Regions from separate parts of the Pseudoalteromonas translucida KMM 520 genome, predicted to be linked through region 1. Evidence: predicted binding sites of a transcription regulator. Region 1 holds the regulator's gene; each other region holds the start of a gene.
The links. Region 1 encodes FliA, which starts transcription of late flagellar genes. Its sites were predicted from a motif close to CTAAAGNTNNNNNNNNNNNNGCCGATA; they were not measured.

Region 1 (10,715 bases):
GTTTTTTAATAACGTCTGGCACAGCTTGCTCAAGTGCTGGGGTACTTTCTGTGCTCTGCTCTTCTAAATCTGGGTGTTCAGTTTTCCTATCCGTTACTTGCTCAAGTAATTTTGCAACGGGTTCAAGATTATCTACAGGCTCGTCTTCACACAATAACGCGCCTAGATATTGAGTCATTACTTTTTCATTAGCAAATAATTGCTTACTCATTGATTAACCTTGTTCTATTAAATAATCGAGCAATGCTTTGTAGGCATATACCCCGCGAGACCGTGGGCAAAATTCACTTGGAACTTGTTGCGCTAAACTGGCGTCTCTAAATTTGGTATCTACCGGAACAACGCCCGGCCACACTTTATCGGTGTAAGTATTTTGCAGTGTTTTATATGCCTCTAACGAGGCTTTAGTGCGCTTATCGTACATGGTGGCAATTATAGTATATTCATAGCTTTTAGCTTGAGATGTTTGCATTAACTGCATAGTACGCATCATTCTGTCGAGCCCCTTTAACGCTAAAAACTCAGTTTGAACTGGCACTAAAATACGTTCACTCGCAGCAAGCGCATTAACCATTAATACGCCAAGTACTGGGGGGCAATCGAGGATTGCATAGTCGTAATATTCGCTTATTTTTGCAAGCGCTTTTTTTAATATTAATCCCATACCGGTTTTATTGCCCATACTTCTATCTAGGGTAGCAATAGCCATAGTGGCGGGTAATATATCTAAATTCTCAATACTAGATGGGCATAATGCTTGGAGTATTTCTTCGCTTTGCATGCTAGTTCCGCGTACAAAAATATCGTATACGCTAACCTCTAAATCCTCTGAATCAATGCCAAAGTAATAGGTTAATGAGGCATGAGGATCGGTATCAATCAATAACACGCGCTTACCTTGCGATGCTAAAATACCAGCAAGGCTAACCGCGGTTGTGGTTTTCCCTACTCCACCTTTTTGATTTGCTACAGTCCAAATCTTCACATTGCATCCTAATTACAGTTCATTTCGAGTCGATATACGAATACCGCCATGGGGTAAACGAATTATTTTTATTGTATTATCGTCAGAGGGTAATTCTGCTTCAGGCTCAGGTTTAACGGCTACTTGTTGCGGCTCAACGCTTACTACTTCTGCTATTGGTGGCAACCCATATTTAGATAGGGCAATAACTACTTTGCGATTTTCAGCACGCCCTTGCTTAGTATCGTTAGTGGCAAAAGGAGAATATTGACCATAACCTTCAATCGCCATTCGAGCTGAATTTATACCTAGGCTTTCAAGCTCAACTAAAACGGCTGTTGCACGCGCCACCGACAACTCCCAGTTCGAGCGGTATATTTCATTACCTATGGTTTGGTTATCAGTATAGCCGCGTACTCTAATATAGTTATCTACCGGGGCAATAATATCTTTAATTATTTTAACAACTTGCTTAGCGCGAACTTGCGCTACACTACTGCCACTTGAAAATAACATACCTGAGCTAAGCTCAATGATCAGCCAATCTTGGCTGAGTTCTAAGCTTGCTTCACCATCACGTATTTCATCTATTAATGACGATTGCAGCTTAGTTAATAAGCTATCGAGTGGTTTGCCAAGGTGTTTTTGCTCAATGTTACTGGTATCACTTTGCCCATCTAGCAACTTTGGCCCGTGCTCTTCTTTTAAAATACTTTCGCCGTAGAGCACTTCTTGCTCTGGAGTTACTCTGTCTGTCAATATTGCGTCGCCATTTACCCCTGTTCCTTGCTGCGAATGTTGACGGGCCGATTTATCAAATACATAACCAATCGAATCGGATAGCACTTGAAATTTCTCTTCTTTGTTAATTGCTATTGCGTACAAAACCACAAAAAAGGCAAACATAATCGTCATATAATCAGCATAAGACACCAGCCAACGCTCTGTGTGCTGGCTTTTAGTGTGGGTGTTGCGTAAGCGACGACGTAACATAATAGCGGCTACTCAACCACGACATTTGGGCGGTCAACCCGATAGGCTTCAAGCTTTAATTCAATACTTACCGGGCTTTCGCCTTGGCTTATTGCAATTACGCCCTCAGCAAGCATCTCGTGATAAAGCATTTTTTGCTCAACCCGCTGCTTTAACTTATTAGCCATAGGTAAAAATAATAAATTAGCTAAACCCACACCATAAATAGTTGCTATAAAGGCAGTTGCAACACCGGCTCCAAGCTTTTGCGGATCGGTAATAAACGACATTGCCTGAATAAGACCAAGCACTGCACCTAAAATACCTATGGTCGGGCTATAACCGCCCATAGCTTCATAAACACGGCTTGCCTCTAGCAAACGTTCGCGCTCTAGTAGTAAATCTATTTCCAAAGTGTCGCGCAGCTTTTGATCTGAGCAACCATCAACTAATAACCCAAGGCCTTTTGCAGCGTAGGCATCTGGGTGAGTAAGCGCTTCATTTTCAAGGGCTAAATAACCTTCTTGACGGGCTTTATGTGACCAACCTTTTACTTGCTCTATCGCATCTTCAATATTGTATTTAGGCGATACAAAAACCCAGTGCGTAATTTCTAGCATCTTTTTAAAAGTACTGGCTGATGTTTGTAACATTACAGCACCCAATGTGCCGCCAAGTACTATGATCAGCGCAGGCCCGTTAAATAATGCCGATACCACGCCGCCCTCTAACGAGTAACCTATTGCAATGGCGCCTAAGCCAATAAGTAAACCTAGTACGGAGAGTTTATCCACAGCCCACCTCTGTATTTAAACGTACTGCTACTTCATCTAATGGTAGACTTTCGCTCGCTAAACCAGCATTAGCAATGGCTTGTGGCATACCATAAACAACACAGCTTTTTTCGTCTTGCGCCCAAATGGTCGCCCCTGATTGCTTAAGCATGCGAGCGCCTTCACGCCCATCTGCGCCCATGCCAGTTAATACTATGGCTAGCACATCACCTTGGTACGCTTTAGCGGCACTGGCAAAGGTCACATCAACGCTTGGTTTATAACTAATGCGCTCGCTGTTATCTTCAAAAACTCGTAACGTTCTCGTTGCCCCACGACCATCAATCATCATTTGCTGACCACCGGGCGCTAAATAAGCCACTCCTGCTTGCAGCCGATCCCCTTGCTGCGCTTCTTTAACCCGAATTTTACACAAGCTATTTAAGCGTGCCGCAAAAGCCGGAGTAAACGCAGCAGGCATATGCTGAATTAACAATATAGGGTGCGGAAAATTAGCAGGAAGCTGAGTTAATATAGTTTGTAGCGCAACAGGTCCACCGGTTGATGTGCCAATTGCAACTAGTTGATAGTGCTTGCCACTCGCGCGCTTTGTTACTGTAGCACTGCGGCCAGTTACCGGCGTATTAGCAAAGCTTCGCTCTGGTTGCGCTACTGTTGTTGCTGTTTTGTTTGTTTGTGCAAACCTTGTTGCTAATGCGCTTGGCGCTGAAGTAGGTGTAAATAAAGGTTTGTTTACGCTGGGGGTTCTAGTGCTAGCAACACGTCTAATGCGTTGGCGGCCAATTTCTTTTACTTTGCTTTGCAGCAGCTTAATAGCATCTTCGTTATTGCGAGCAATGTCTTCAAATTTTTTCGGTAAAAAATCCATAGCACCGGCATCAAGTGCATCTAAAGTTGCAGTTGCACCAGAGCGAGTTAACGACGAAAACATTAAAATTGGCGTGGGGTTACTGGCCATAATTTCTTTTACGGCACTGATACCATCTAACACTGGCATTTCTACATCCATAGTGATCATATCAGGACGTAAACTCGCTGCTTTTTCTACAGCATCTCGGCCATTTACGGCAAAGCCAATTACTTTAATCTCGCTATCTAACTCAAGAATTTCACTCACTCGACGGCGAAAAAAGCTCGAATCATCAACAACTAAAACTTTAACGGCCATTTTGCTCTCTTATTTTTATTGTGTAGACGTATAAAGCATACGTCTACTTTATTATTTACCTGCGTAGTGCTTTAACATACTCGGTACATCTAATATAAGTGCAATACCACCATCCGAAGTAATAGTGGCACCTGCCATTCCTGGCGTACCTTGTAATAAAGCGTCTAACGGCTTAATAACCACTTCTTCTTGACCAATTAACGAATCAACCACAAAGCCAACTTGTTGTGTACCTATTTGTACAATAACCACATGGCCTTGCGCTTTACGGCTCGTACGATCGGCACCTTTAACCAGCCAATGCTCTAAATAAAATAAAGGCACTGCTTTTTTACGAACAATAATAGTTAACTGACCATCAACCACATTCGTTTTAGTAAGGTCTAAGTTAAATATTTCACTTACCCCTGCCAATGGTAGTGCAAATGTTTGCTCACTCACTACCACCATTAAGGTAGGTAAAATAGCCAAAGTTAACGGTACTTTAATTTCCAGTATGGTACCCACGCCTAGCTCTGACTCTATGCTAACCGAGCCATTTAACTGGGTGATTTTAGTTTTAACCACATCCATGCCAACACCACGGCCTGAAATATCAGATATTGCTTCTTTAGTAGAAAATCCTGGCGCAAATATTAGGTTGTAAGCTTCGGTGTTAGACAAACGGCTTGCTTGTTCTTGGTCAAGCACGCCTTTTTTAATCGCTATTTGTTTTAGTTTTTCAGCATCCATACCCGCACCATCATCTTTAATGGTAAGCAAGATATGATCCCCCTGCTGCGAAGCAGAAAGTGTAACGGTACCTGTTCTCGGTTTACCCGCAGCTTCACGATCATCTGGCATTTCTATACCATGATCAACTGAGTTACGTACTAAATGCACTAATGGATCGGCCAGTGCTTCAACTAGGTTTTTATCTAAGTCGGTTTCTTCGCCAACCAGTAATAAGTTAATATCTTTATTTAAGGTACGTGCTAAGTCGCGAACAACACGCGGAAAACGGCCAAATACTTTTTTGATTGGCTGCATTCGCGTTTTCATTACCGCACCTTGCAAATCAGCTGTAACAACATCTAAGTTAGATATTGCTTTACTCATAGATTCACTTTCTGAACTGGTGGCTAAGCTCACTAACCGGTTACGTACTAATACAAGCTCGCCCACCATATTCATAATTTGATCAAGGCGTTTAGTATCAACCCTTACAGTTGTTTCTGCTTGTGCAGGCGGCGCTTTTTTAGCAACTGGCGCAGCGGTATTGGTATTAGCACTTGCTGCTGCAACAGCCGCTTTTGGCTGTTCAACTTTATTAACTGCTACTGGCGAAGCTTTAACTACAGCAGCTTTAGGAGCCGTAACCTTGTTTACAGCTGCAGGTGTTGCCGCGCTTTCTTTAGATTTTGGCGCAGCTCCCTTACCATGCAGCTCATCTAGTAAAGCTTCAAACTCATCGTCACTTATTTCATCATCGTTAGTGCTAGCAACCTGACTTTGAGATGCTTGAGGTTTTGGTGTTTTATTTACCGCACCAAAACTTCCCACCCCGTGAAGCTCATCTAATAAGCTATCAAATTCATCGTCGGTAATATCGCCACTTAAGTCACTGCTATTACTTAATGACTCTTTTATTGCAGGGGCTTTACCTTTGCCATGAAGTTCATCAAGTAAGTTTTCAAATTCATCTTCGCTAATTTCATCAATATTCGCATCGCTTGTTGTGGCGTTTGTTGCAGCACTGGGTGCATCAAACAACTCATCAAATGCAAAAGGGTCATCATCTAAATTAGTATCTGGCGTTATTACTGGCGCAATAGTGTCACCACTAAGCTCTTCTTCTGTGGGCGGTAAACCTAATTTATGTAATATTTCGAGTAACTGAGGATCTGCTGGCTCTGGTTGCTCACGATTTTTTATCGTAGCAAACATTTCGTTAATAGTATCAAGTGCTTGAAGTATAACATCCATTAACTCAGAGTTAACCGTTCGCACTTTTTGACGCAGTAAGTCAAACACGTTTTCTGCGCCATGGCAGGCATCTACCAGCTCTGACATTGCTAAAAAGCCCGCGCCACCTTTAACAGTATGAAAGCCTCTAAAAATAGCGTTTAATAACTCAGTATCTTCTGGGTTATTTTCCAGTTCAACTAATTGTTCAGATAAAAGCTCAAGGATTTCTCCAGCTTCAACTAAAAAATCTTGTAATATATCTTCATCGACTTCAAAGCTCATGCAGTTACTCTCCTATTAGAAGCCCAAACTTGATAATAAATCATCAACTTCGTCTTGATCAGATACAACATCATCACGCGATTCTTTATCAATAATAGGGCCTTCAGGGCCTGCTAATGGTTGTGCAGCAATCGAGTTGTCTATTTTTTGTTGTTCTTGGCTATCGTTTTCATCTTGTGCTGCAAACGCAGTTAACAGATGAATTAAACTTTCTTCAACTTCGCGTACCAGCTCAATAACACGGCGAATTACTTGCCCGGTTAAATCCTGATAATCTTGAGCCATTAACACATTGGTCATTAATACTTGCAACTCATCGGTTTTAAGATGAGAGCTGTTCATAAACTTATCTATGCTATGACACAGTGTTTTAAATTCACCCAGTTCAAGATCGCGGCTCATTAAGCGATCCCAAGTTGGCTTAATATGCGAAATATCATCAGCTAATTGCTGGGCTAAAGGCAGGCTTGCTTCAACCGCATCCATGGTTTTGTTAGCGGCGTTTTCTGTCATTTCTATGACATAGTTAAGTCGCTTTTTAGCATCAGGAATGGCATCAGTGGTTAAATCTGTTATGCGGGTGTCAAGTTCAAATCCCTTTAAAGACTCGTGCAACTGCCGCGTTAATTTACCTACTTCTGCAAACAAATAGGATTGTTCTTGAGAGGCAGTTTCTAAAATTAACTGATCCGCCTTATGCTGCTCACCGTTTTCTAAAAAAGTGACCAGCTGACGTGCTTGCTCTAAAGTAATCTGAGGCGCAGCAGGTGCTGACATAAGCCTCTCCCCTTATTAACCTAAGCGTTCGAACACTTTTTCTAATTTAGTTTTTAATGTACCCGCAGTAAATGGCTTAACAATATAACCATTAACGCCTGCTTGGGCTGCTGCAATAATTTGCTCTTTTTTAGCTTCTGCAGTAACCATTAAAACCGGAAGATGCTTTAATTTATCATCTGCGCGTATTGCTCTTAACAAGTCAATACCTTGCATGCCAGGCATATTCCAATCTGTTACCACAAAGTCAAATGATTGATTTTGCAACATAGGTAAAGCAGTTGAACCATCATCTGCTTCTAAAACATTGGTAAACCCTAAATCACGCAATAGGTTTTTAATAATACGTCTCATCGTTGAAAAGTCATCAACAACAAGAATTTTTATGTTTTTATCCAAAACATCCTCCAGTGAGGCCTAAACCTGTATTTATTTATTTCTAATTTATCCAGTCATTGATTTTTGCTTTTAGCTTAATCATCGCCTGACCATGTATCTGACTTACACGCGATTCACTTACATCGAGTATCTGTCCAATTTCTTTTAAATTCATTTCATCGTTATAGTACAACGAAAGCACCATCGCATCTCGCTCTGGCAGGGATTTAATTGCACTTAATAATGATTCATTAAACCTTTCATTTTTAACGTTATTAAAGGGTTTGTCTAGTGCTAAATCGTGCCCAACAGGTGTTATAACATCCTCATCAATACCTAAATCTTCTATTCCTAGGATTTTACTGGAATTAACATCGGTTAAAATATGATGATATTGCTCGAGTGTAATTTCAAGCTTTTGGGCAACTTCACTGTCTTTAGGTTCACGATTCAGGCTGCTTTCTAATGCTGAAATAGCTTCTATAACTTGGCGGCTTTTACGATGTACAGAGCGAGGAGCCCAGTCCCCACGGCGCATTTCATCTAGCATAGCACCACGAATACGAATACCCGCAAAGGTTTCAAAACTAGCGCCTTTAGTGGCATCAAAGTTTTTTGACGCCTCTATTAATCCTATCATTCCTGATTGAATTAAATCATCGAGTTGTACACTAGGGGGTAAACGAGCAATTAAATGACATGCTACTTTTTTTACTAATGAAGCATGCTTTTCAACAATCATATTTAAATTTTGTGTTGATTCATATCCCATAGCTCTATTCACCAATGTAGTCATAGTTAGCCGTTAACGAGTTTCTCAATGAAAAATTCTAAATGACCTGAAGGCTGGTTCGGTATTGGCCACTTTGTTATTCTTGTTGCTAATGTTTTAAAGGCAAGTGCAGCAGGAGAACTTGGAAATAGTTCAACAATTACTTTTTGACGACGTGTTGCTTTACGCATATTTTCATCATAAGGAACGGTTGCAACCAACTCCATTGATATATCTAAAAATCGGTCTGTAACCTTTGATAGCTTTGCAAATAATTCTTGCCCTTCGCGTAATGAACGCACCATGTTGGCAACAATTTTAAATTTATACACGCCATGTTCGCGGCTTAATACTTTGATCAGTGCATAGGCATCGGTTATTGAGGTAGGCTCGTCACACACCACAACCAAAACATCTTGTGCAGCGCGAGAAAAACTCAGCACCATATCCGATATACCGGCAGCGGTATCAACAACTAATATATCAAAATCAGTATTGAGTTCGCTAAAGGCACGAATAAGCCCAGCATGCTCTGCAGGCGACAACTCAACCATACTTTGTGAACCCGACGTCGCTGGTACTATTTTGATCCCAGCGGGGCCTTCTACTAGTATTTCATCAAGCTCACATTCGCCAGATAACACATGCGATAAATTACGCTCAACACGTAGTCCAAGCATTACATCACAATTGGCTAAACCCAAATCGGCATCAAGCACTAACACTCTATTGCCTTGCTGGCCTAAAGCGATCGCAGTATTTAACGATACATTTGTTTTTCCAACGCCACCTTTACCGCCAGTGACGGCGATAACCTTAACGCCGTTATTATTATTTTTGCTCATTTTACGCAGGCCGCTTGCTTGATCTAATACTGTGTTAATCATACATCTCTACTGTGCTCGACGCCACTGATTGGTGTCGTGAATGTTGTACTTTTGTTCTCTTTAAATATAATTGCTCAGCTTTTTTCACTAGTTTTTCTGCATTTGCAACTCGAATATCTTCAGGTACTCGTTGACCATTAGTAAGATACCCTATTGGCAGGCGATTTTGAATCGCAATACTAATTATCTCGCCTAAACTTAATGATTCGTCGAGTTTAGTGAAAATACAACCGCTTAACTGTACTTTTTTAAAGTGTCTTACGGTTTCTTGTAACACATTTATTTGCGCAGTGGCACTTAATACTAAGTAATTACGAATATCCACACGCTGATTACGCATTAAGGTATTTAGCTGCTCAGTTAAACGTAAATCACGTTGGCTCATACCTGCAGTGTCAATAAGTACTAAGCGCTTGTTACGTAAATGATATAACACTTCGGCTAGTTCGTTCGCATCTTTAACTTGTTTAACCCCACAGCCAATAATACGGCCATACGTTGCAAGCTGCTCGTATGCACCAATTCTGTATGTGTCGGTAGTAATTAGTGCTACTTTATCGGCACCATATTTTTGTGCGCCTAATGCTGCGAGCTTAGCCACTGTCGTAGTTTTACCTACACCCGTTGGACCAACTAATGCGTAAACTCCACCTTGGCGCAAAATTTCGTTATTCGTGGTTTGCATTTGATCTTCAACCATAGTTAACAGCGCTTTCCAGCCCTGCTGACGCGGAACATCTTCAGGTACAAAACAAGCCATTTGCTCAGCAACTTCTTTATCGATTCCCATGCCTACTAAGCGGTCAATCATGCATGCGCGCGTTGGGTCACGGCGCGCCATATCTTGCTGCATTAAACCCGACACTTGATGCTCTAATAACTGGCGAATTGCGTTCATTTCTTCACGCATTGTGCTCATTGCTTCACTTTCGGTATTTTTAGTCGTGTGCTTTTGCGCAACTGGCGTGTCTAATTCATCAAAATCACGGTCTAGGTCATCAAAACCTAAGCTGTCAGCTTGTGTTTGTGGGCGTGCTTGCGCGGCTTCTTCACGCGCAAACATATTTGTAGGGCGTTGTTTAGCGACCGGCTCTTGATAATGTTCTGAGGTGTCTATACCTGATTGCGAAAACATTGAAGCCAACTCTGCTGAACGTGGACGCGGCGACTGGCGCTCTAATAATGCTTGTAAGCTGTCGGCTACCTTTGCTTGTGGCTCAGGTCTAGCACGCTGCGGCTCTGGCTTTACAAAGTTATGCATGCTTTGCGAGTGAACAGAATGTGCCGTACGCTGCTGCAGCGGCGCACTTTGTTGTGGCGCGGCGGCTTTAGGGGCTGCTTTGTCATAATCAACCGCTGCGACAATTTCTACGCCGTTTGCGAGTTTTTTATTAGACATAATAACCGCATCAACACCTAGTTCATCTTTAACTTCTTTAAGTGCTGTGCGCATATCTTTAGCAAAAAAACGTTTAATCTTCATGGTTTAACCCCTTTAAAATCTTATTGTTGGCCTACTGAGCTAACAATCTTGATCTGCCTTTCGTCTGGTATCTCTTGATAAGACATCACTCGCAATCCTGGAATGGTGTACTTAACAAAACGAGATAACACAGTGCGTAACATTCCTGACGTTAACAGTATTGAAGGTTCACCGGCCATTTCTTGATTTTGATGCGCTTCGTTTAATGACACTTGAAGTCGCTCTGCAAGTCCTGGCTCTATTCCGGCACCTTCGTCGCCTGCATTTTGTAATGACTGATGCAACATCTGT
Region 2 (10,715 bases), 1.6 Mb from region 1:
ATTGCTGATAGCTCATTACTTGCTGTGCAATATCACCTAAGCTCGATTCCCATTTAGCGGTTAAATCGGGGCGAACTAAACCTTGCGGTAGCACGCTAATAAGTGCACTTCCAGTTTCGGTTGCTTTAATTAATTTACCTTCGCGTTTTAAAAAACGGCGTTTAAATAGTAATTCAATGATCCCCGCTCGTGTTGCCTCTGTCCCTAAGCCATCGGTGTCTTTAAGTACTTTTTTTATTTGCGGATCCTGTACATACCGGCTTATGCCTGTCATGGCTGCAAGTAAAGTCGCATCACTAAAGTGCGCTGGCGGTGAGGTATATTTTTCAACAACCTCTCCTTGCGAGCAAAAAAGTAACATGCCTTTTGTTAAAGGCGGTAGCGTGGCTTCATCTTTTAATTCAGACTTACCCATTAGCACCTTAAAACCCAAGCTTACATCTTGCTTTGCATTTGCTTTAAATAACCCGCCAGCAATAGTTACTTCTGCTTTAGTTTCGTTATAAATATAGTCGGGATAAAACTGTATTAAATAATGACGACATATTAATTGATAAACCTTTGTCTCATCGCCACCCAAACTTGCCGACTTTAACTGTTTTGCCGTAGGAACAATGGCATGATGCGCAGCCACTTTTGAATCGTTAAAACATTTACTACGTTTTTTACTATCAGCTGCATTTACTAACTCAACACTTTGCCCGCGATTAACGCTTATTGCTTTTAAAATAGCAGACGCATCTTGGTGATGATCATTAGGTAAGTAGCGGTTGTCTGAACGTGGGTAGGTTATTAACTTATGACGCTCATAAAGAATTTGGCATATATCCAGCACCTTTTGCGCTGGCATAGCAAATGCTTTTGCCGCATCTATCTGCAAAGCAGATAAGTTATAAGGCAGTGGCGCAGTTTGTTTTTTTTGCTTTTGTTCAAGCACCGTTAGCTCAGCATTTTGCTGTGTGATCCGCGAGGCTACGTTTTCTGCCAATGCTTTATTTACTACTCGCCCCTCTTCGTCTTGATAAGGCTCGCATGCTTTACTGGGTATCCATTTTGCACTAAATGATTGTTTTTCAGGGGTGACTAAATGGGCTAATACTTCATAAAAAGGCTTTGATACGAAATTTGCTATGTCGTTATCTCTATTAACCACCAAGCCAAGTATGGGTGTTTGCACTCGCCCTACTGACAGTACGTTACCAAACCCAGCTTTTTGCCCCGCTAAAGTATAAGCACGGGTTAAATTCATACCAAACAACCAATCAGCACGAGAGCGCGCTAAGGCTGATACGCTCAGCGGAATAAACTCACGGTTAGAGCGCATAGTCGTTAATGCTTTTTTTACTGCAGCTAAGTTTAAATCACTTATTAATAAGCGTTGAATATGCTGTTTTTTGGTTTTGCTTATTTTGGCTTCTTCAATAACTTGATCGACAAGTAATTGTCCTTCGCGGTCGGGATCGCCAGCATGTACAAGCACTGTAGCCTGTTTTATTAGCTTTTTTAACACAGTAAGCTGCTTGCGAGTTTTAGTTTTTGCTTTTAATTGCCATTGTTCAGGAATGATAGGTAGGTGCTCAAACTGCCACTTTTTAAAGCGCTCATCGTAATCATCGGGTTCGGCTTGCTCTAATAAATGGCCAATACACCAAGATACGCAATCACCATTTGCGACTTCTATGTAACCATCGTGCTTTTTGTGCGGTTTTGGTAGCGCGTCGGCAATGGCGCGCCCTAATGATGGTTTTTCGGCAATATAGAGTTTCATAAGCAAGCTCTTTTACTGTTTATATAAACAGTAGTTTAGCATATCAATTTACAGTGTGGGATGTTTTTATTAAATCGAACTATTTAAGAGTTCTGAGGTATTTGGCTGAGGTGGTGACTTTTAGTCAAAATTGACTAAAAGTCACCTAAAATCAATAGCACTGTGTTTACTTAAACCAAGTGTGTTTTTAATAAAATGACTGCTACCTTACATCGATAGGATCAGACTCTTTGGCTTTTCCTTGTAAAATAGATATTTCGACCCGTCGATTACGACGGCGATCTTCATTGCTATCGTTTGGTACTAACGGCCGGGTTTCAGCACGTCCTACTACCATCATTCTATTTTTATCAAATCCAACTACTTTTTGCAGTTCACTGGCTACTGCAACTGCGCGCTTAGATGAAAGATCCCAGTTATTAATATATAACTCGTTTGAAACCTGAAAATCGTCGGTATGCCCCGACACTGTAATTTCTCCAGGTACATCTTTTAATAGCACGCCAATTTCTTGAATAATGGGTTTAAACTTAGGTTGTAAAAATGCGCTACCCGAAGGAAAAGAGCCATTTTCACGAATTCGAATGATTATTTGCTGCCCTAATGATTCAAGTTCTATGGCACCATCAATTATTTGTTTTTCTAACTGCTGGGCAATTTTTTTCACTAAGTCGTTTGTTTGTTGTTGATCGGCCGCTGAAATTGCTTGCTCCGATGCTTGCTCTTTGGAAGTACTACGCGACTCACCACCACGTTTATCGCCGCGCTGTTCTTGCCTTCCGCCTGCTGAGCTTTCATCCCCCGCCTGAAACTCCAACATTTGCTGGGTCATTTCTACCGTTTGTTGTTGAATTGTTTCAATCGGCGTCGGCTCTGGCTTGCCCGGAGTAAACTCCATAGCAATAACTGATGTGCCTTTGGGGATATCTTTTACTTCTATTTTATTTTGTACACCAAATGCAAATTTCATCGAACCAGCAATTTGTTTAAATTTAAGTACATCCATTTCAGAAAACGCAAGCAAGAGCACAAAAAAGCACATTAATAGCGACATTAAATCTGCGAATGTCCCCATCCACGCAGGTAAACCTGGGGGTGGGCACTTGCACTCTTGATCAGACATAGTTAATCCTCAGTGTTTACTTTACGTTTTGATTCAGCAAGATAGTTTTTCAAAATACCTTCTATTACTTTTGGATTTTGACCATCTTGAATACCTAAAACCGCATCTAAAATTAAACGTTGATTCATTGCCTCTTCGTCTTTACGCAGCTCCAATTTTGTTTGAATCGGAATAGCCACTACGTTTGCTAAAAATGCACCGTATAATGTGGTTAACAACGCCACCGCCATAGCCGGACCAATTGCTTTAGGGTCATCCATATTAGATAACATCGCAACTAAGCCAATTAAGGTGCCTATCATTCCCATTGCCGGGGCTATATCACCCAAAGATTTAAATAAAGTAGCACCTGACTCGTGTCGTGCTGTAGTTAATGAGATATCTTTTTGCAAAGTGGCACGCACTACATCTGCATCGTGGCCATCTACTAGCATGTCAACGCCTTTGCGCATAAATGGATTCGGTATTTCTGCCTCTTCAAGGGCTAAAAATCCGCCTTTACGTGCTGAATCTGCAAGCTCAACTGCTTTTTCAATTAGCTCTTCTGGCGACTCAAGCTTAAACATAAACGCTTTGGTAACCACCTTACCTATGCCAAAAAACTGTGACATAGTAAAGTTTGATAAAACGATAAATAATGAACCGCCAAATACGATTACAACAGAGGGCGTGTTGTAAAACATAGCCATTTCACCGCTACTACTCATAAACATGGACATGACAATTAAGCCAATTGCGCCAAGGATCCCAATAATGGTTGCTAAATCCACATTCCCTCCAAAGGTTTTTGCTTTTATATGCAAACGTTTGTTATTAATTGTTTATCGGCAAGATACTGAATTGCTTAAGCCATTTTTTATAGATAAACATAAAAAGCCGGATTAAGCACTATTCTAGATCAACTTGTGTTATCTATCTAATTATCAATTTTTTAAAACATAAAACGTTTATTAACGAAAAAACCATTTCATCCTTTGACCTAGTTTAGCATTCCCCCTAAAATTGACTTCTAAATTTATTATGTAAGTTGAAATAAAGATGGCGACTAAAAAACCTGAAAACTTAAGTTTCGAGCAAGCACTAGAAGAATTAACAACAATCGTTAGTGAAATGGAACAAGGTGATTTATCGCTTGAGCAGTCATTAAAACAGTTTGAGCGTGGCATTGCTTTGGCAGGCGCATCGTCTAGTAAGTTGCAACAAGCTGAGCAAAAGGTCGCTATTTTGATGGGCAAAGATGAGAAGTCTGCATTAACCGACTTTGATAATGATATGGAATAGCCGTGACTATTAAAGAACTTATTACACATGCTCAAACCGATGTAGCCAATACCCTTAACCTTTATTTTGACCAATCGCTTAATACTGACGAGACCATAAAAGCAGCCACCCATTATAGTTTAATGAATGGCGGCAAAAGATTGCGTCCTTTTTTGGTTTACGCAACGGGTAAAATGCTTGGCGCAGATAAGCAAGATTTAGACGTACTTGCCGCAGCTATAGAATGTATTCATAGCTACTCGTTAGTTCACGATGACTTACCGGCTATGGATGATGATGAATTACGTCGCGGACGCCCAACCTGTCATATAGTGTACGGTGAAGCACACGCAATTTTAGCGGGTGATGCACTGCAAGCCTTAGCATTTGAGTTAATAGCCAAGCATAATTTTAGTTGCAGTGCCAAAGCTCAAGTTAAAATGATTGCTGAACTGGCACATGCCTCTGGGTTACAAGGTATGGTGGCAGGCCAAGGGCTTGATATTGCAGCTACTGATAAAGTAATAACTGTGGCTGAACTTGAGCGTATTCATAAGTTAAAAACCGGTGCGCTAATAAGCTGTGCAATTACACTTGGGGCTTTGTGCTCAAACAATGTTAGTCAAAACACGCTAGAAAATTTAGCCACTTTTGGCTATGCCATAGGGCTTGCATTTCAAGTACATGACGATATTTTAGACGTAGAAGGCGATACCGTTACTTTAGGTAAACCTCAAGGGTCAGATATCGCTGCGAATAAAGCGACATATCCCGCTTTATTAGGTATGCTAGGCGCTAAAGAAAAAGCGCAAAACTTAATACAACAAGCCCATACAGCGTTAGCAAATATAGACGCCGATACCAGTGCTTTAGCGTCACTAGCTAACTATTTAATTGAACGTGACCACTAAACACGGCTTAAACGTATTGCAACTTAGCACTAAAATTATTACTGAACAGCAAATAACTCAAACAACGCGTTTGCACAGTTAGTTGATGTTAGCGAAGGACATATATAAAACCATGACACTTGATAGCAGCAAGTATCCATTACTTAATTTGGTTAACGAACCAGCCCACTTGCGAGACTTAGCACAAGATAAGCTTCCTGCATTTAGCCATGAGTTGCGTGACTACTTACTCAACTCGGTATCGCAAAGTAGCGGGCATTTAGCGTCTGGTTTAGGTACCGTAGAGCTCACTGTGGCCCTACATTATGTGTATAACACCCCAGATGATCGCCTTGTATGGGATGTAGGCCACCAAGCTTACCCACACAAAATACTAACCGGGCGTCGCGATTTAATGCACACCATTCGTAAAAAAGATGGCTTGCACCCTTTCCCATTTCGCGAAGAAAGCCAATACGATACGTTTAGTGTGGGCCATTCTAGTACCTCTATTTCAGCTGCGTTGGGCATGTCTATTGCTGCGCAAAAAGAAGGTAAAGGACGCAAAACGGTTGCCGTTATAGGCGATGGTGCTATTACAGCAGGCATGGCATTTGAAGCCATGAACCACTTAGGTGATGTAAAATCAGATATGTTGATCATTTTAAATGACAACGAAATGTCGATTTCTGAAAACGTTGGCGCGTTAACAAATCACTTTGCCCGTATTTTATCGGGTAGCTTTTATACTAACATTCGCGAAGGTAGTAAAAAGCTACTCTCGGGTGTGCCGCCAGTTAAGCAACTTGCCAGTAAAATGGAAGAGCACATTAAAGGGATGATGATCCCTGGTACCTTCTTTGAAGAATTAGGCCTAAATTATATTGGTCCAATTGATGGCCATGATGTAAACATGTTGGTAGATACGCTGCGTAATATGCGTAACTTAAAAGGCCCGCAATTACTGCATATAAAAACCCAAAAAGGCAAAGGGTATAAACCCGCTGAAGCCGACCCTATTGGTTACCATGGCGTACCAAAATTCGATCCAAGCACAACTAGCTTACCTAAATCTAAACCAAGTGCTGCTACTTTTTCAAAAGTATTTGGTGATTGGTTATGTGATATGGCTGAGCAAGACAGCAAGTTAATGGCGATAACACCGGCTATGCGCGAAGGCTCTGGCATGGTGCGTTTTTCAAAAGAGCATCCTGATCAGTATTTTGATGTTGCGATTGCCGAGCAGCACGCTGTAACCCTAGCCGCTGGTTTTGCTTGTGAAGGCTTAAAACCCGTTGTCGCAATTTACTCAAGCTTTTTACAACGTGCATACGATCAGCTAATTCACGATGTAGCGCTGCAAAACTTACCTGTGCTATTCGCCATTGACCGTGCTGGTATTGTTGGCGCTGACGGCGAAACACATCAAGGTGCGTACGATTTAAGCTTTATGCGCTGTATTCCAAATATGGTCATTATGGCGCCAAGCGATACAAACGAATGTCGCCACATGTTATACACTGGTTATCAAGCTAATTGCCCTGTTGCTGTGCGTTATCCGCGTGGTAGTGCTGGTACGGCAGAAATTGCGACTAATATGCAATTACTTGAAATTGGTAAAGCCGATGTTGTTAAGCAAGGCAGTAATGTAGCTATTTTATCGTTTGGTACTTTACTTGAAAACGCTCAGCTTGCCGCTAGCGAGCTAGGTGCAACACTTGTAAATATGCGCTTTATTAAACCGCTTGATACTGCGTTACTCGATGAGTTAATAAATAGCCACGATGTAATAGTTACGCTTGAAGACAATGCAATTTCTGGCGGTGCTGGCTCTGCGGTTAATGAGTATTTAGCAACGCAAAAAGCAAAGGTTAGCATTCTTAATTTGGGTATCCCTGATGAATTTATTAAGCACGGTACACAAGACGAAATGCACGACGAAATGGGCTTAGGCGAGCAAGGAATATTAACGGCTATCAAAGCGTTTATTAATTAACTTCCTACTCATTTAAAGCGTATTAAAAAAGGAGCCTAGGCTCCTTTTTTAATATCTAAATATTAGCTTAGCGCATCCACACTTTAATATCAGCTAAGCCATTGGCTTGTAGCAAGCCTATTTGTTGTTCAACATTAGGGTTTTGCTCAAACTCAAACGCATCTAACTGCTCATCAAAGGTAATATTAGCGACCCCATCGCCACCGCGTTTTTTTACTTGATGCAGTGCAATATCAGCTAAATTAATCGAGGTTTCCCAGCTAATAACTTGGCCACCTAATAGTGGTAGCGGATAGAACGACCAACCAATTGAGGCTGAAATATGAGTGCTTTTACCGTTTGGCAATTGAAATGCATGTTCGGAAATTCCTTGGCAAAGATCCGACACATAGCTGTCAATTAAGTTACATTTAAAGTCACGTAATAAAAGTAAAAACTCATCGCCGCTCCAACGTGCCACATAATCTGAGCCCTGAGTACGCGAATTAAGTAATACCGCCATTTGCTGCAAGCAACTATCTCCGGCAATTGGCCCATACGCATCGTTAATACGGCTAAAGTTATCTAAGTTTATAATTAATAGTACTAGCGACTTGCCCTGCGCTTGTAGTGACTGTGAGTTACGCTGAAAATGTTCAATATCTTTAGGTAGTTGGTCGAACAAAAAGCGGCGGCTACGTAACCCTGTAAGCTCATCTGAATGGCTCACTAGCTTAAGCTGTGAGTTAACTTTATTAAGTTTATCGTTTGCTTGACGAAGCTCTAAGGTACGGTCAGTGATCAACCCTTCTAACACTTCTTGTTTACGGCGCTCTTGCGCTCTAAATACCCAAAACACTAAATAAAACAATAAAACAAAACCACTGGTGATCAGTAATCTAAAGTAAATCGTTTCGTCAAAACGCTCAGGTACAACAAAAGCGTAATCAACAGATTGAGCTATGTTCCAATCTTCGCCTTGGCGTTTTGTTTCTAACTGAAACAAAAATGCACCAGCTGGAAGGTTAGTATAAATAGCTTCGCGGCGAGTATTAGCATATCGCCAGTCAGTATCTAAACCATTTAATTTATACCTAAACTCAATACTATTTGGCGCGTAATAATCAATAGCTGTGTATTTTAAAGTAACATCGCGCTCGTCTATTTTTAATCGCGGTTTATTACCTAATGCAGCTGTGGTTAAACTACGTAATGGTGTAGTTAATGTTTCAATTTTAGGTTTTAAACCACGCAAACCAAACAGCTCAACGCTTTTAGGTATTTCAACTACACCTTGTAAACTGGGATACCAAATGGAGTTGTCCATATCAACAACCGCGTCATGCCCTAAGCCATTACAACATTGGCTGGCTTTACCATCGAGTTGGCGATCGAACGAGGAAATAACCTCTTCAACTTTTAAGCTTTGGATCTGCGTTTTAAATTGATCTACCGGCATTCGATAAACACCTTTCATGGTGCTTACCCATATTCTTTTTAATTTTTCATCGTACTTTAAGCTAAAAATAGAACCATAAGGTAAACCGTTTGCCGCATCTAATTGCTGCCATTGTCCTTGTCCACTGCGATAAAATAAACCATCGTTTAACGAGCCAACTAATATCCCAACTCCATCTATATGCAAAATACTGGTTACATAAGCACTCTCTAAAGTAGTTTGGTCGCCTATTTTTTCTATTCCTCGGTCTGTAAAGTAATACGCACCTTTACTAGTACCAATAATGCCAAAATTTGGGGCATCTAATACAAAAGTAATAAACTTACTGCCTAAAAATGCATTATAAGCAAAGGGCCTTAAACCACTATAATTGAGTCGATACAAACCTCGGCCGGTACCAATCCAAAATCCGCCTCGAGTAGCCGAGCTAATTGCAAATACCGGATTGTCGTTTAATGCGCGCCCAGGAAAGCTGTAAAGAGTGTCGTCTTCATAAAAGAATAACCCTCGCCCAGTAGCAATATAAAGCCGATCGCCATCAAACTGTAAATCATGCACTGAGGCATGCCCATACTTGCTACTGTTTATTATATTGATAAAGTTTTTGTTAGTATCAAAGTAACCAACACCGCTTCTGTTAGCAATCCACAGTTTGTCATCGGGTGATTTACTAATCGCCATTACCGTTTCGGTCATTTTAGAAATTGCCGAGTGGCGCTCAATGCGGCCTTCGTGAGCCAGCCATAAACCTTCACTAAAACTGGCTAGCCAAACATTATTTTGATCATCACGAAACATGTCAGCAAACCAAATACTTTGATCTAACTGACTTGGCTCAACCCATTGCCAATCACCTGACTTACCACGAAATAATAAACGCCCATAAGTAGATACCCATAAGCCACCATTGGTGTCGCTCATAAATTTATAAACTGCAGAGTTATTCACATTAGGCAGTGGGAAAGAACGTAGTTCGTCATCTAAATCTAAAAAATAAGCACCCAACTCAGAAGCTAAATATAAATTACCATTTAAAAAAGAGAGATCGTGCACTATGGTTTGCGCTAAACTGTCGGGTAATGACACTTTGGCAGTAAGCTCTAAGCGTAATTTAGAAAAGTCAGCAGCACTTTTTGTCAGGCGCAGTAAATGTCTGTCGTTTACTAACCAAATGCCTTCAGGTGCGAGCGCCATCTTGCTCACAGAGCCAACTATTTGAGTAATAACAGTGGGATTAACTATGGGTGATGGCTCATTAGTTTGATCGCGTAAATCAACCAAACTACGGTCAACATAATAAAGACCATTAGCCGCTATCCAAATACCGCCTTTAGAGTCTTCTAAAATATCTCTAACGGGGCCTTTAATATTAAACTCTTGTGCACTAAGTGTTGCAGGGTCAATAACCACTAACCCATTTTTGGTGCCGATCCACAAAAATCCTTGGCCATCTATCAGTAATTTATTAATACCATTACTTGGTAAAAAAAGACTATTTTGCGTGTTGTAGTTGGTAAAAGTATTGCCATCAAAGCGACTTAAACCAAATTGAGTTCCCAGCCACATATAACCTTGCTGGTCTTGCACAACACTTTTGAGGGATTGTGAGGGGAGTCCGTCTTTAATATTCCATTGTTTAACTACGTAATCAGTAATTGAGGCCCAACTTGGCATAGCACAGGTTAGTAGTACAAAAACTAGTAAAAATCGCATCATATTGCTGCCACCTAGCTAAACAATCAAATAATAAACTAAAAGGGTAGTAAACCTACTTTTATCAGCGCTTGCAAACAAATAAGTGAAAATATACCTGCAAGTACGTCATCAATCATAATGCCAAATCCACCATGGGCACGCTTGTCGAGCACACGGATAGGACCTGGTTTGACTATATCAAAAAAACGAAACAGTAAAAAACCAACCAATAATGTTTGCCAGCTCAGTGCGGCACCAATCATAGTGATGTAATAGCCTGCCACTTCATCCCATACAATCGCGGGGTGATCGTGTACCCCTAAATCATCTGCGGTTTTGCCACAAGCCCAAATACCAAAAACACTGATCACTACAGCAAATACTATTTGTAACCACAACGGGTAGTGCATGGTTATAAAAATAAAAGGTAAAGCGGCCAAAGTACCAAATGTGCCTGGGGCTATAGGTGCAAGCCCAGTACCAAAACCTAAACCAAAAAACTGATGTGGACGCTTTAGGTTAAATAAACGCTTGTTGTTCAACTT
Region 3 (10,715 bases), 370 kb from region 1:
ACTTAGCGCAGTAACAAAAATAATAGGAATATGCGATGTAGCAGGGTTAGCTTTAACAATTTGGCATACTTCAAAGCCATTCATATCGGGCATCATAATATCGAGTAAAATTAGCTTTGGCAGTTCTTTTTCAAGTAATGCTATAGCGGCAGCGCCCGATTTAGCAAACGACATCCTATATTGATTACCAAGCACCTCGCGCATTACTTTTAAGTTTGCAGGCTCGTCGTCAACAATTAATATACGCGGCTTATCTAGAATAAAATCCATTAATTAATACTCATTTTTCGGTTAACTTTTTAAGTAAACTTGCTAATTTAACTTGCGCGTTATCAAAGTCGAATTCATCAAAGGCACTGGCTATTTCATCTATATCTACTTGTACTGATGTTACGCATTTACGTTGTAACTGATCGAGAAGATCATCATTAAGTTCGGCATTTTGTGCATCAGCATAGAGTTCTTGGCAAATTTCTATCAGCTCAGATATTGATAACGGCTCAGCATTGTCGATAAGTTTGGCAGGCTCTTTACATATAGTGCTTGCTAATAATTGGCCGATAAGCGCCAATTCAGTTTTTATATCTGCCAAAGCGCTGGTTAGCGCAGCTTCATCGTCTGCGTTCTCTAAGCGCGTTAACAGTGCCATTAAGGTTAATAATCCTAAATTACCAGCCACACCTTTTAAAGTATGAATAAGCGTATAAACACTTTTAATATCGCTTAGTTGTAGGTTAAATAAGCTTACAAATTGCTTTTCGTTGGTATTAACAAATTTAGTAATTTCGGTAAGCTGTTTACATTTAGAGCCCCACAAAGCTAACCCTTTTTCAAAATCTATGTGCTTGGCATCGGGGTCGGTTTGCGCAATTAATGTTTCTTTGGCTAAGCCAAGCCCAAGCACCAGTGCTATTTCTTGATTAAGTTGGTTTATATCAACCGGCTTATTAGCAAACCCATTCATGCCTGCATTTTTAGCGGTTAGTTTATCTTGCTGTAATACGCTGGCTGTTAAGGCAATAATAGGCGTAAATTTTATTTGTTTTAGCTGCTCCAATTCACGAATTTTAATGGTGGCTTCAATACCGTCACATTCAGGCATATGAATGTCCATTAAAATGACATCAAAGTCTTGCTGATTAAACGCCTCAATTGCTTTTAAGCCGTTACTTGCAGTGGTTACAGTGTGTTGATCTCGCGAAAGTAATATAGAAAGTAGCTCTGTATTTTGTTCTATATCATCAACCACTAATATTCTAAGCGGAGGCAATTGGGTATGTAGGCCTTCAAAATAATCTATTTTATTTTCATCACCAACAGTAAAAGGTAATGAAAAGTAAAAGCAGCTGCCTTTATCAACTTCACTCACTAAATCAATTGAGCCATGCATAAGCTCTACTAATTGTTTACTTATTGTTGTACCTAAACCTGTGCCACCAAATCGACGTGTGGTCGTGCCATCGGCTTGCACAAAAGGCTGAAAAACCGCTTTAATACGATCTTTAGCAATACCAATGCCTGTATCTTGTACTTCAAAAAATAGGTGATTATTTTGTGTGGTACTTACGGTAACAGTAACAGCGCCTTGCTCGGTAAATTTAATGGCGTTACCAATAAGGTTTGTAAGTATTTGCCTAAGGCGGTCGGGATCACCGTAGTATGCGGTGCTAACTGATTTATTAATATTAAGCGTTAAATTAAGGTTTTTCTTTTTAGCTTCTAACCAAAATGTGGAAATAATACTGTCGATAACGGGCTTTAAATTAAAATGCACAGGCTCAATGGTTAGTTTTCCACGTTCTAACTTTGCAGAGTCGAGAATCTCATTAAGCAGGCGTAGCAAAGAGCGTGCTGCACTATTAACCGTAACAAGGTGCTTTTGCTGCTCTTTACTTAGCGGTGTATCCATTAGCAGATCGCTAAAGCCAATAATTGCATTCATAGGGGTGCGTATTTCATGGCTCATATTTGCCATAAAAGATTGTTTAGCATTGGCAGCTTCTTCTGCTTGCAGTTTAGCGTGCTCTAATTTTGCTTCATACTCTTTGCGCTCAGTAATATCAACAAGTACACCATCAATCCACTGTGCAACATCGGTATTATTAAAGTCAAAACTACCTTTCTCTAATACCCATACAGTTGCGCCGTTGCGATGGCGAATTCTATATTCAACAGAGTATTGACGCTTTTCAGTAACGGCATTAGTGAGCGTGGTAATAATCTTTTGTTGGTCAGACTTTAAAATCAGGTCTGTAAACTCAATGTGTTGCTCAATAAATTCATCCGGTGTATAGCCAGTTAAATCCAATATACTTGGGCTAACAAATAGCATGGTCCAGTTAGTATCAAATTTACATCTAAAGGCAACGCCTGGCATATTTTGCATTAATGAGCGATATTTTTGCTCATTTTCAACGACCGTTTTTTGTAGTGCTCGTTGCTGCGTTAAGTCAGTAATAAAGCCAACATACAAAGGTGGTTGTCCAATCTGCGTCACTTGGCCAATACCAAGGCGCACAGGGATCAAATGGTTATCTTTATGTTTAGCAAAAGTATCGCGGTTTATGCCTATAATAGCGCTTAAATCAAGAGTCATATCGCCAGATGATGACGCATTGTTTAGGGCGTTATTATCATTTAAAAGAATCTGTACACTTTTACCTTGTAACTCATGTTCTTGCCAACCTAAAATCTTACTCGCTGCATCATTAAAGCTTAAAATAATACCTTGATGATCAATAGTCACAATGCCATCTATTGCTGTTTCTAATATGGCGTTTAACCGCGACTCGTCGGCTGACTTTTCTTCAAGTAGCAGTTTATAGCGTACCATGCCATTAATCACAGCAACCACGCTGGTTATTGCAACAGTTGCAGTGGCAACCGCAATTGCAACAAATGTAAGCCCTGCAGACGCATTTTCGTCTGCGTAAATAAGTGGGGAAGTTGCTACAAAACGGGTGGCTGCCATACCCATATAATGCATACCAGTAACGGCAAAGCCTAATATAACGGCGCTGGTTGAACGAATTTGTAATTGTGATAACCGAGGGAAAATTATTTCAAGATTAAAGCGGCTATATAAAGCTATAAACGATAGGGTAACGGCCACCAAAATAGACAACCCAAACATAACTGGGTCATACCGTAGCATAGGCGCAAGCTCCATCGCCGCCATACCACTGTAATGCATGGTGCCAATACCCGAGCCTAATAATACCGAGCAAACAGCTAATACTTTAAAGTTACCATTGCTTTTTACCAGTATAGATACTGCATATTGGCACGCCAAAAATGCCGGTATAAAAGAGAGTAAGGTAATAGTTGGGTTATATTTAATATTAGTACACAAGGAAAAAGCCAACATACCAATAAAATGCATGCTCCAAATACCCGCAGAAAAAACAGCAGCTGCGGTTACGGTAGCTAAACGTTGATAGCTTGGAAAAGTAGTTTTTTTAGCTAAATCAATGAGTTTTGTAGTAAAAAAAGCGGCAAATATCACTATTAAAACTGAAAGAGAAACCAAGAGAGGATCGTAAACCCCGTTTATAATTAAACTAGGATCTTGGTCAGTAATAAAGAAAGCTGATAACATGGCGGCTCTAAATAGGCATTTTAATCGCGTAGTTTAATAGAATTAATTAATTAATAAACCGTTAATTTTATGATTGCTGATTAAGCTATAAATAAACGACGCTGCATTAACTAACCATTAGACGAAAAGTAGCCCCTAGCTAGTATAGTGTGAGAGATTAATTTGTTTGCCTACCAACTAAAAAAAAGTACCCGAAGAAAGACCGTTGCTATTAAAGTGCATAATCAAAATGTAACGGTATATGCACCCCACCATTTACAAAAACACATGCTCGATAACTGGTTATTAGAAAAAAAATCATGGGTTGAAGCGCAACTGCAAAAACAGCTTACTTTGGTTGATACAAAACAGTATCCACTTAAGGACAAAAAAACCTGTATTTTTTCAGAAGCAATTAATTTAACGTTTCAGCAAGGTAATACCTCTACAGTGGAGCGCCAACAAGATGGCCTGCTTATTACCGTTTCTGCTCGTGTTAAGCACCAGCAGCAAAAATACCAATTACTTTTAGAGGCATATTTAAAAGAGCAGTTAACCGCATACATTGAAATGCGACTTAATGACTTTTGTGCGCAAATGCAAGAAGCGCTGCCTAACGATTTAAATATTGCAGTTTATAAACGCAAATGGGGGAGTTGTAATAGTAAAAGAGCGCTAACATTTAACTTATTATTGATTGGTGCACCCCATAGTATTATTGATTATGTAATAGTGCATGAGCTGGCGCATTTACGGTATTTAAATCATAGCAAAGCATTTTGGCAGCGCGTAGCACAATTTTGTCCCGACTATAAAGCAAGTACGTTATGGCTAAAGCAACATGGTATGAGTTTACAATGGGTATTTTAATGTTTAACTAAGAAAAAGCACGGAGATTACTAACAAGGAATGTAGTAACTATATAAATAGAAAATAAGTAGAAAAGTGGTGGAGGGAGCTGGATTCGAACCAGCGAAGGCTGAGCCGTCAGATTTACAGTCTGATCCCTTTGGCCGCTTTGGCCGCTCGGGAACCCCTCCAAATGCAACGGCGCTGATAATAGCAAACATCGTATTTAAGTAAAGAAAAAAGCTAAAGAAAAATGAAATAAAGCCGATAAATAGGTATTACTTACTTCAATCGGCTAAAGTCTATGCAAATCGGTGATTTGTTAATCACAGAGAGTCAGCTCAATACTCGACTCAATAAAAGTGTGCATGAAAAGCGCCGAGGAGAGTTTGCGCTTTTACTCGCTATGCTATCTCATGATGCACTCGATTTTAGCCAATTCCATTTACCAAAAACAGAAATTGAAGATTCAACTGTTGGCGAAGACACCCTTCGTAAACAAATTGGAGCAGGTCCAAAGCAACTTTTAGCGCCAGATAAGTTTGATATGTTGATAGGGCAGTTTAACGCCTCACTATTAATGCAAGCAGGGGAACGCGCTGGAATGGGCGATATTAAATTAAATCACTGTTTAAACCCTGAACCACTGTTTATAAGAGGTGATGTAAGCCATATTCCGCTTCAGGTGCGTGATAATTGTGAATTAGCAGTGCGCAGGCGTATAAATTACACACAAACGCAACTATCTAACCCGCAACTCGATGCTGCTGCCTTTTACGAAAGCCTAAATAATGATGCGCTACACCACCCATTGCATTTAGTAAGTGCCTAATTATAAAGCATACGCTGTAACTGCTTTGCTATTGCAATAACCAATCATATTAATAGGACTTGGCAAACGATTGTGCCACCACTCTAACTATTAAGTTACTTGTCTGTAATATAAAGCCGCTAACTCTCTACACTTAGCGCATTTTAGCGATACTTTATTTTATTAATGGATTAATAATTGATTTAATATAAAAAAAGCATCCAAAAATTAAATGCAATTGCTATAATAGGCTCAAATGGTATGACATTAAATGCCGTTATCATTAAACCAAGGTAATTAGGAACGTAATGAAGAAAATATTCACGCTAAATCACGAGAAAATCAAATATCCTCGTATGGTTGACGCCGCAAAGCATGAAGTGAAAAAATATTTGAAAAGAGAGCGTAACAAAACTCTACCACTCGATGCTGATTACTGGGCGTTTGATTGTAAGTTTGGTAATACCGCTGAAGATGCACAAGTAGTGCACGTTGCAGAGCTTAGTAATCATATAAGCGAAATAGAAAAGCAAAGCTTAACTTCTTTTTATGTAGAAATTTTAGCGCGCCCAGCTCAACGTCAACAACCAGATCTGGATGACGACGAATAAGACGCTTATAAAGTAATTTGCGTAATTTTTAAAATGGGCCCTAGTGGCTCATTTTTTGTTTGTACGTTTATACAAATACGATTTAAACCTTGAGTATTCAAGTGCAAGCAGCTTATAAGCAGTGCTTATAAGCAGTGCTTACTTTCAGTATTACCCTGAAAATTATGGCCGGTGATTTTCTAAAACAATTAACAACAACTCTGCATCGCCATTTTTATATTTGGGTGTTGATTGTAAGTTTGATTAAAAACCTCAGCTTTATTACATTTGCATAACATAAGACTGTATTATACTGTGTTAGTTGATAATTATAGAAAACAGTAGTATTTATGCCATTAAATTATGCCGATAGCGATTTAAAACTTAGCCTTAAAACCTCAAAAGTCCTCATTGTTGATGATCAGTTACTTAGCTTAATTGTACTGAAAAAAATATTATCAAAGCACTTTATTGTTAACACCGCCAATAGCGGTGAACAAGCAGTTGAAATATGTAAATCTAATACTCCCGATATCGTACTGCTGGATATTTCAATGGATGGCATATGCGGTATAGAAACCTGTTTAAAACTTAAAACGACGACACAAACCCAAGACATTCCCGTTATATTTGTTACCTCCTTTGAAAACCAAGAAGAGGACTGCTGGGAAGCGGGTGCGGTAGACTTTATTCAAAAACCGATTAACCCAGAAACCTTATACAGAAGAGTAAGAGCGCACTTAACGATTAAGCTGCAACATGACTTATTAAGTCAAAAAGTGTTTCTTGATGACTTAACTAAAGTATTTAACCGTCGTTATTTTGATACTCATATTAATAAAATACAATTGAGTGCATTAAGAGAGAATGCAGAATATGCTTTATTACTTATGGATATTGATTACTTTAAGCAATACAACGATATTTATGGACACGTAGAAGGCGACGTTGTTTTACACTTAATTGCTCAAACAATTGCCAACAGCCTGCAAAGGCCAAGCGATTTTGTTGCCCGATATGGCGGCGAAGAATTTGTGGTTGTGCTACCCCATACCAACGAGGAAGGCGCTCGCTGTGTTGCTGAAAAAATTAAAAATAACATATCTGGCTTAGGTGTTTTACATAAGTACTCAGAGTTTGAATTTGTCACTATAAGTATAGGTGGGGCTACATTATTGCAATCAGACGAAGGCAACATGGATATTTTGCAACGCGCAGATAAAAAAATGTACGCAGCTAAAGCACAAGGGCGAAATACAGTGTGCTTTTAAAGCGCACTGTACCAAAATATGCGGTAGAGCAGTTATTAACGCAGGCCTATAGGTATGTAAATTGCCAACAGCTGCTCGAAAGCAAAGTTTAATTTTAGCCATACCACAGCGCTCAATAACAGCCAATCCTAGGCATGGCTATTAGTATTTAAGGTTCAGTTGCCTGTAATTACGTACTTTACTCACCGCACAGTTAGTTGCAGCTTGTTATACGCTATGACACTTTTTATATTTTTTGCCACTTTGGCAAGGGCAGTTATCATTTCTGCTTATTTTAATATCGGCTACCGGAAATAGTGTGCCATCAAGGTAGCGCCACTGCCCACCTTGTTTAATAAACAACGATTTTTCGTGTAACTCGCAATACAAGTTTTGGTAAAAGTAATTTACTTTAAATGTTACAAATCCTTCGCTTGCATCGTGCTCAGTGTCGATAACGGTTAGCTTTATAAAGCGGCAGCTATCTGCAAAGTCTTTAATCTCTTTTACAGGGTTTTCTGCCTGTTTTTCACTTGCATAAGTTTGATAAACATAAGTTGCATTTTTAAGTACATATGCGCTGTAGCGAGCACGCATAAGTTGCTCAGGTGTTTCAGCTATTTGTGATGCTAAATGAAGTGGTTCACAGCAGTCAGCATAATTTTGCTGGCTGCCACAAAAGCAAGGAGAAGTCGTTAATGAGGTCATAATATTAATATAAAGTGTTTAAAACACGAGTTTAACAAGCTTATTGAGTCAGTGGTATCTCAAGGTTGTGAGTATTTTTAGTAAAACAATAAAGCTTAGTATTTGTAGTGCTTAAATTTAATGATAATTGTGTCAGCTGTTGATCATTAACAATATCAGTCCAGGTAATTACCGCAGCAAAGTTTCCGTTGTGCAGCGCCGAGCTAAGTACATACTCTAAGTTTACTAAATGTTTTTGCCTGATCACCAGTAATTTGCTGGTATCAATGGAGCATGAATCAAGTAAAGCTTTACTCGGAACATGGTCAGGTGCAATCAGCAGTGTCCATGCATTTAAGCTATTGTATTGGTGTAATACTTTAAGCAATTCAAAGGTTGCTGAAATTTCATCTTCAATTTGAATTAAATTTACACAATCACTTTTATCGTCTTGCTGATAACTTTTAACGGTTCTTACGGTAATAGGCTGTAACATAAATTTCTCACTCACTGGGTTTTTATACAGTACCCATATACAGTAGTTTATACAGTGTTATGGTGCAAGTGTTTTTTTGCTAATTATTTGTACAGTCATTCAGTTTTAAATTTTTACACGGATAAAAAAACAAAAATAACTATTAAAAACAGAGCGTTAATATTTTAGATTTGTACTTTATATTTTTTACTAAAATTATGCGGCGAATAACACCTATACAGTACTTTATGCTCTATTATTTACGTTAAAGTAAAACTAATTATTTAGCATGTAAGCACGGTAATTATTATTTTTAAAACCTAAAGTACATACGTATTACCGTGTCATATTTATTATTTCAGCTACTTCAATAACTTAATGCATAACAAGGTAAAATGTCCGGTATTTCGCTATTTTTATGCTAAAATCTCGCCACTTTTTACTACCTTAAGTTTGTTATGCTCGAAGCCTTATTTAAAATCCGCGCAAATGATTCCTCAGTACAACGTGAATGTGTTGCCGGTATGACTACTTTTATTACTATGGTTTATATTGTTTTTGTTAATCCAGCAATGCTTGCTCAAGCAGGAATGGATCAAGGCGCTGCGTTTGTAGCTACATGTATTGCAGCTGCAATAGGCTGTTTTATTATGGGCCTATGGGCCAATTATCCGTTAGCGTTAGCACCAGGTATGGGATTAAATGCTTTTTTTACCTATGGCGTTGTTTTAGGAATGGGTTATACCTGGGAAGCGGCATTAGGTGCTGTGTTTATGTCGGGTTGTATATTTTTATTTTTAAGCTTATTTAAAGTACGAGAGTGGATTATTAATGCCATTCCACTGGTGCTTAAACAAGCAATAGCGACCGGTATTGGTGCTTTTTTGGCGCTAATTGCGCTTAAAAGTGCAGGGATCATAGTATCTAGCCCTGCAACCTTAGTGCAGCTAGGTGATATTACTGCACCTGGGCCATTACTTGCTATTTTAAGTTTTTTTGTAATTGCGGCATTGTTATATCGCGACTTTAAAAGTGGTGTGTTAATTAGTATTTTACTGGTAACTGGTATTGCTCTGGCTTTTGGTTTGGTTGAATATAAGGGGGTTATGTCTATGCCGCCGTCAATTTTACCAACCTTTATGCAACTTGATTTTAGTGCGGCATTTGAGCTTTCAATGTTGAGTGTTATTTTTGCATTTTTATTTGTAGATTTATTTGATACCTCAGGCACCTTGGTTGCGGTCACGCAAAAAGCAGGGCTTGCAGATGAAAAAGGCAATATGCCACGTTTAGGGCGCGCCCTTAGCGCTGATAGCACTGCAACTATTGCCGGTGCAATGTTAGGTACATCTACTACTACCTCTTATATAGAGTCGGTGGCTGGTGTTTCTGTAGGCGGACGCACAGGCTTAACAGCCGTTGTTGTGGGTATTTGTTTTTTATTGATGATGTTTTTTGCGCCACTAGCGCAAATGGTGCCAGCCTATGCCACTGCCGGTGCTATTTTATATGTTTCGGTACTTATGCTACAAAACTTAAAGTTTGTAAACTGGGACGACATGACAGATGCCATTCCTGTTAGTGTGGTGTTATTAATGACCCCGCTGACATTTTCTATTGCTCATGGTATTGCACTTGGGTTTATTTCTTACACCGCGGTTAAGGTGTTATGCGGTAAAAAGGATCAAGTAAGTATTAGTGTGTGGATTTTAACGGCATTGTTTATTGTTAAGTTTGCATTTTTATCTTAAAAAATTTATTTATCTATCAATAAAAAAAGCCCATACAAAATTGTATGGGCTTTTTTTATAAATTTTAGTGCCAATTTACCATTTCTTTTTCGGAGCAAATAAAACATCTAGGTCATCTTGCTCTTGCTCAGTTTTCTTTTTAAGTGCACTGGCATTCGATGCCCTTAACTCAACACTAATAGCTTCTAAGTAGCCTTCTACTTCTTGGTATTTAGCAGTTACATATGGATCGCTATACGATACCGCACTGAGTGAGGCATGAGCTTTTTCAAAATATTGTCTAGCTGAACCTACCATACCTGCAGAGCGCGCCGATAAACCACGTTTAATTTGGCTTTCAATATTTATTTGTAACTGCAGTTTTTCCATTCGTTTGTCTTCGATTACAAATAGTTGACTATCAAGGTTACCTTTATTGTGCTCAGAGCGCAGAATAATACGTAATTTTTTTATGCCCTGTATTAGCGATACCAATTGCTTATCGTTACTAGGCAGTGAAAGCGATTCGCTATTGCTGCCTTGAACTGGATTGTTTAAACGCTCTTTCGCTTCATTTAAACGGTTTTTTAATATTTTAGAACCAGGTGAAAGCGATACCATGGTGCTAAGCGCATCGTGATTGCGACGCTGTAAAACACGTAGTGTATTATCTGAAAACGGGATATTAGCGTTATTCATTAACGCTTCCTCGGTTTCCTCAATAATAGCTTTTTGTTTGGTTAGTT

Region 2: the regulator FliA is predicted to act here: its motif matches at 3,714-3,740, upstream of pomA (flagellar motor protein PomA).
Region 3: the regulator FliA is predicted to act here: its motif matches at 4,670-4,696, upstream of PTRA_RS05935 (VC2046/SO_2500 family protein).

What each region holds. Positions count from the first base shown of each region.
Region 1 is NZ_CP011034.1:880,498-891,212, reverse strand. Features, by position in the region: gene PTRA_RS04140 (chemotaxis protein CheW) at 1-211, opposite strand, end outside; gene PTRA_RS04135 (ParA family protein) at 215-985, opposite strand; gene PTRA_RS04130 (flagellar motor protein MotB) at 998-1,957, opposite strand; gene PTRA_RS04125 (flagellar motor protein) at 1,966-2,730, opposite strand; gene PTRA_RS04120 (protein-glutamate methylesterase/protein-glutamine glutaminase) at 2,723-3,898, opposite strand; gene PTRA_RS04115 (chemotaxis protein CheA) at 3,950-6,127, opposite strand; gene PTRA_RS04110 (protein phosphatase CheZ) at 6,143-6,904, opposite strand; gene cheY (chemotaxis response regulator CheY) at 6,920-7,303, opposite strand; gene PTRA_RS04100 (RNA polymerase sigma factor FliA) at 7,344-8,054, opposite strand; gene PTRA_RS04095 (MinD/ParA family ATP-binding protein) at 8,081-8,941, opposite strand; gene flhF (flagellar biosynthesis protein FlhF) at 8,934-10,424, opposite strand; gene flhA (flagellar biosynthesis protein FlhA) at 10,445-10,715, opposite strand, start outside.
Region 2 is NZ_CP011034.1:2,675,459-2,686,173, forward strand. Features, by position in the region: gene PTRA_RS12335 (DNA topoisomerase III) at 1-1,768, opposite strand, end outside; gene PTRA_RS12340 (flagellar motor protein MotB) at 1,971-2,891, opposite strand; gene pomA (flagellar motor protein PomA) at 2,894-3,661, opposite strand; gene PTRA_RS12350 (exodeoxyribonuclease VII small subunit) at 3,930-4,172, shown strand; gene ispA ((2E,6E)-farnesyl diphosphate synthase) at 4,175-5,062, shown strand; gene dxs (1-deoxy-D-xylulose-5-phosphate synthase) at 5,175-7,037, shown strand; gene PTRA_RS12365 (ligand-binding sensor domain-containing diguanylate cyclase) at 7,105-10,191, opposite strand; gene PTRA_RS12370 (phosphatidylglycerophosphatase A family protein) at 10,227-10,712, opposite strand; gene thiL (thiamine-phosphate kinase) at 10,709-10,715, opposite strand, start outside.
Region 3 is NZ_CP011034.1:1,247,987-1,258,701, forward strand. Features, by position in the region: gene PTRA_RS05915 (response regulator) at 1-270, opposite strand, end outside; gene PTRA_RS05920 (MHYT domain-containing protein) at 281-3,598, opposite strand; gene PTRA_RS05925 (M48 family metallopeptidase) at 3,761-4,447, shown strand; tRNA gene PTRA_RS05930 (tRNA-Tyr) at 4,524-4,617, opposite strand; gene PTRA_RS05935 (VC2046/SO_2500 family protein) at 4,731-5,258, shown strand; gene PTRA_RS05940 (DUF6172 family protein) at 5,546-5,848, shown strand; gene PTRA_RS05945 (GGDEF domain-containing response regulator) at 6,178-7,098, shown strand; gene PTRA_RS05950 (YchJ family protein) at 7,306-7,785, opposite strand; gene PTRA_RS05955 (SulA-like leucine-rich domain-containing protein) at 7,826-8,260, opposite strand; gene PTRA_RS05960 (NCS2 family permease) at 8,698-9,990, shown strand; gene PTRA_RS05965 (hypothetical protein) at 10,066-10,715, opposite strand, start outside.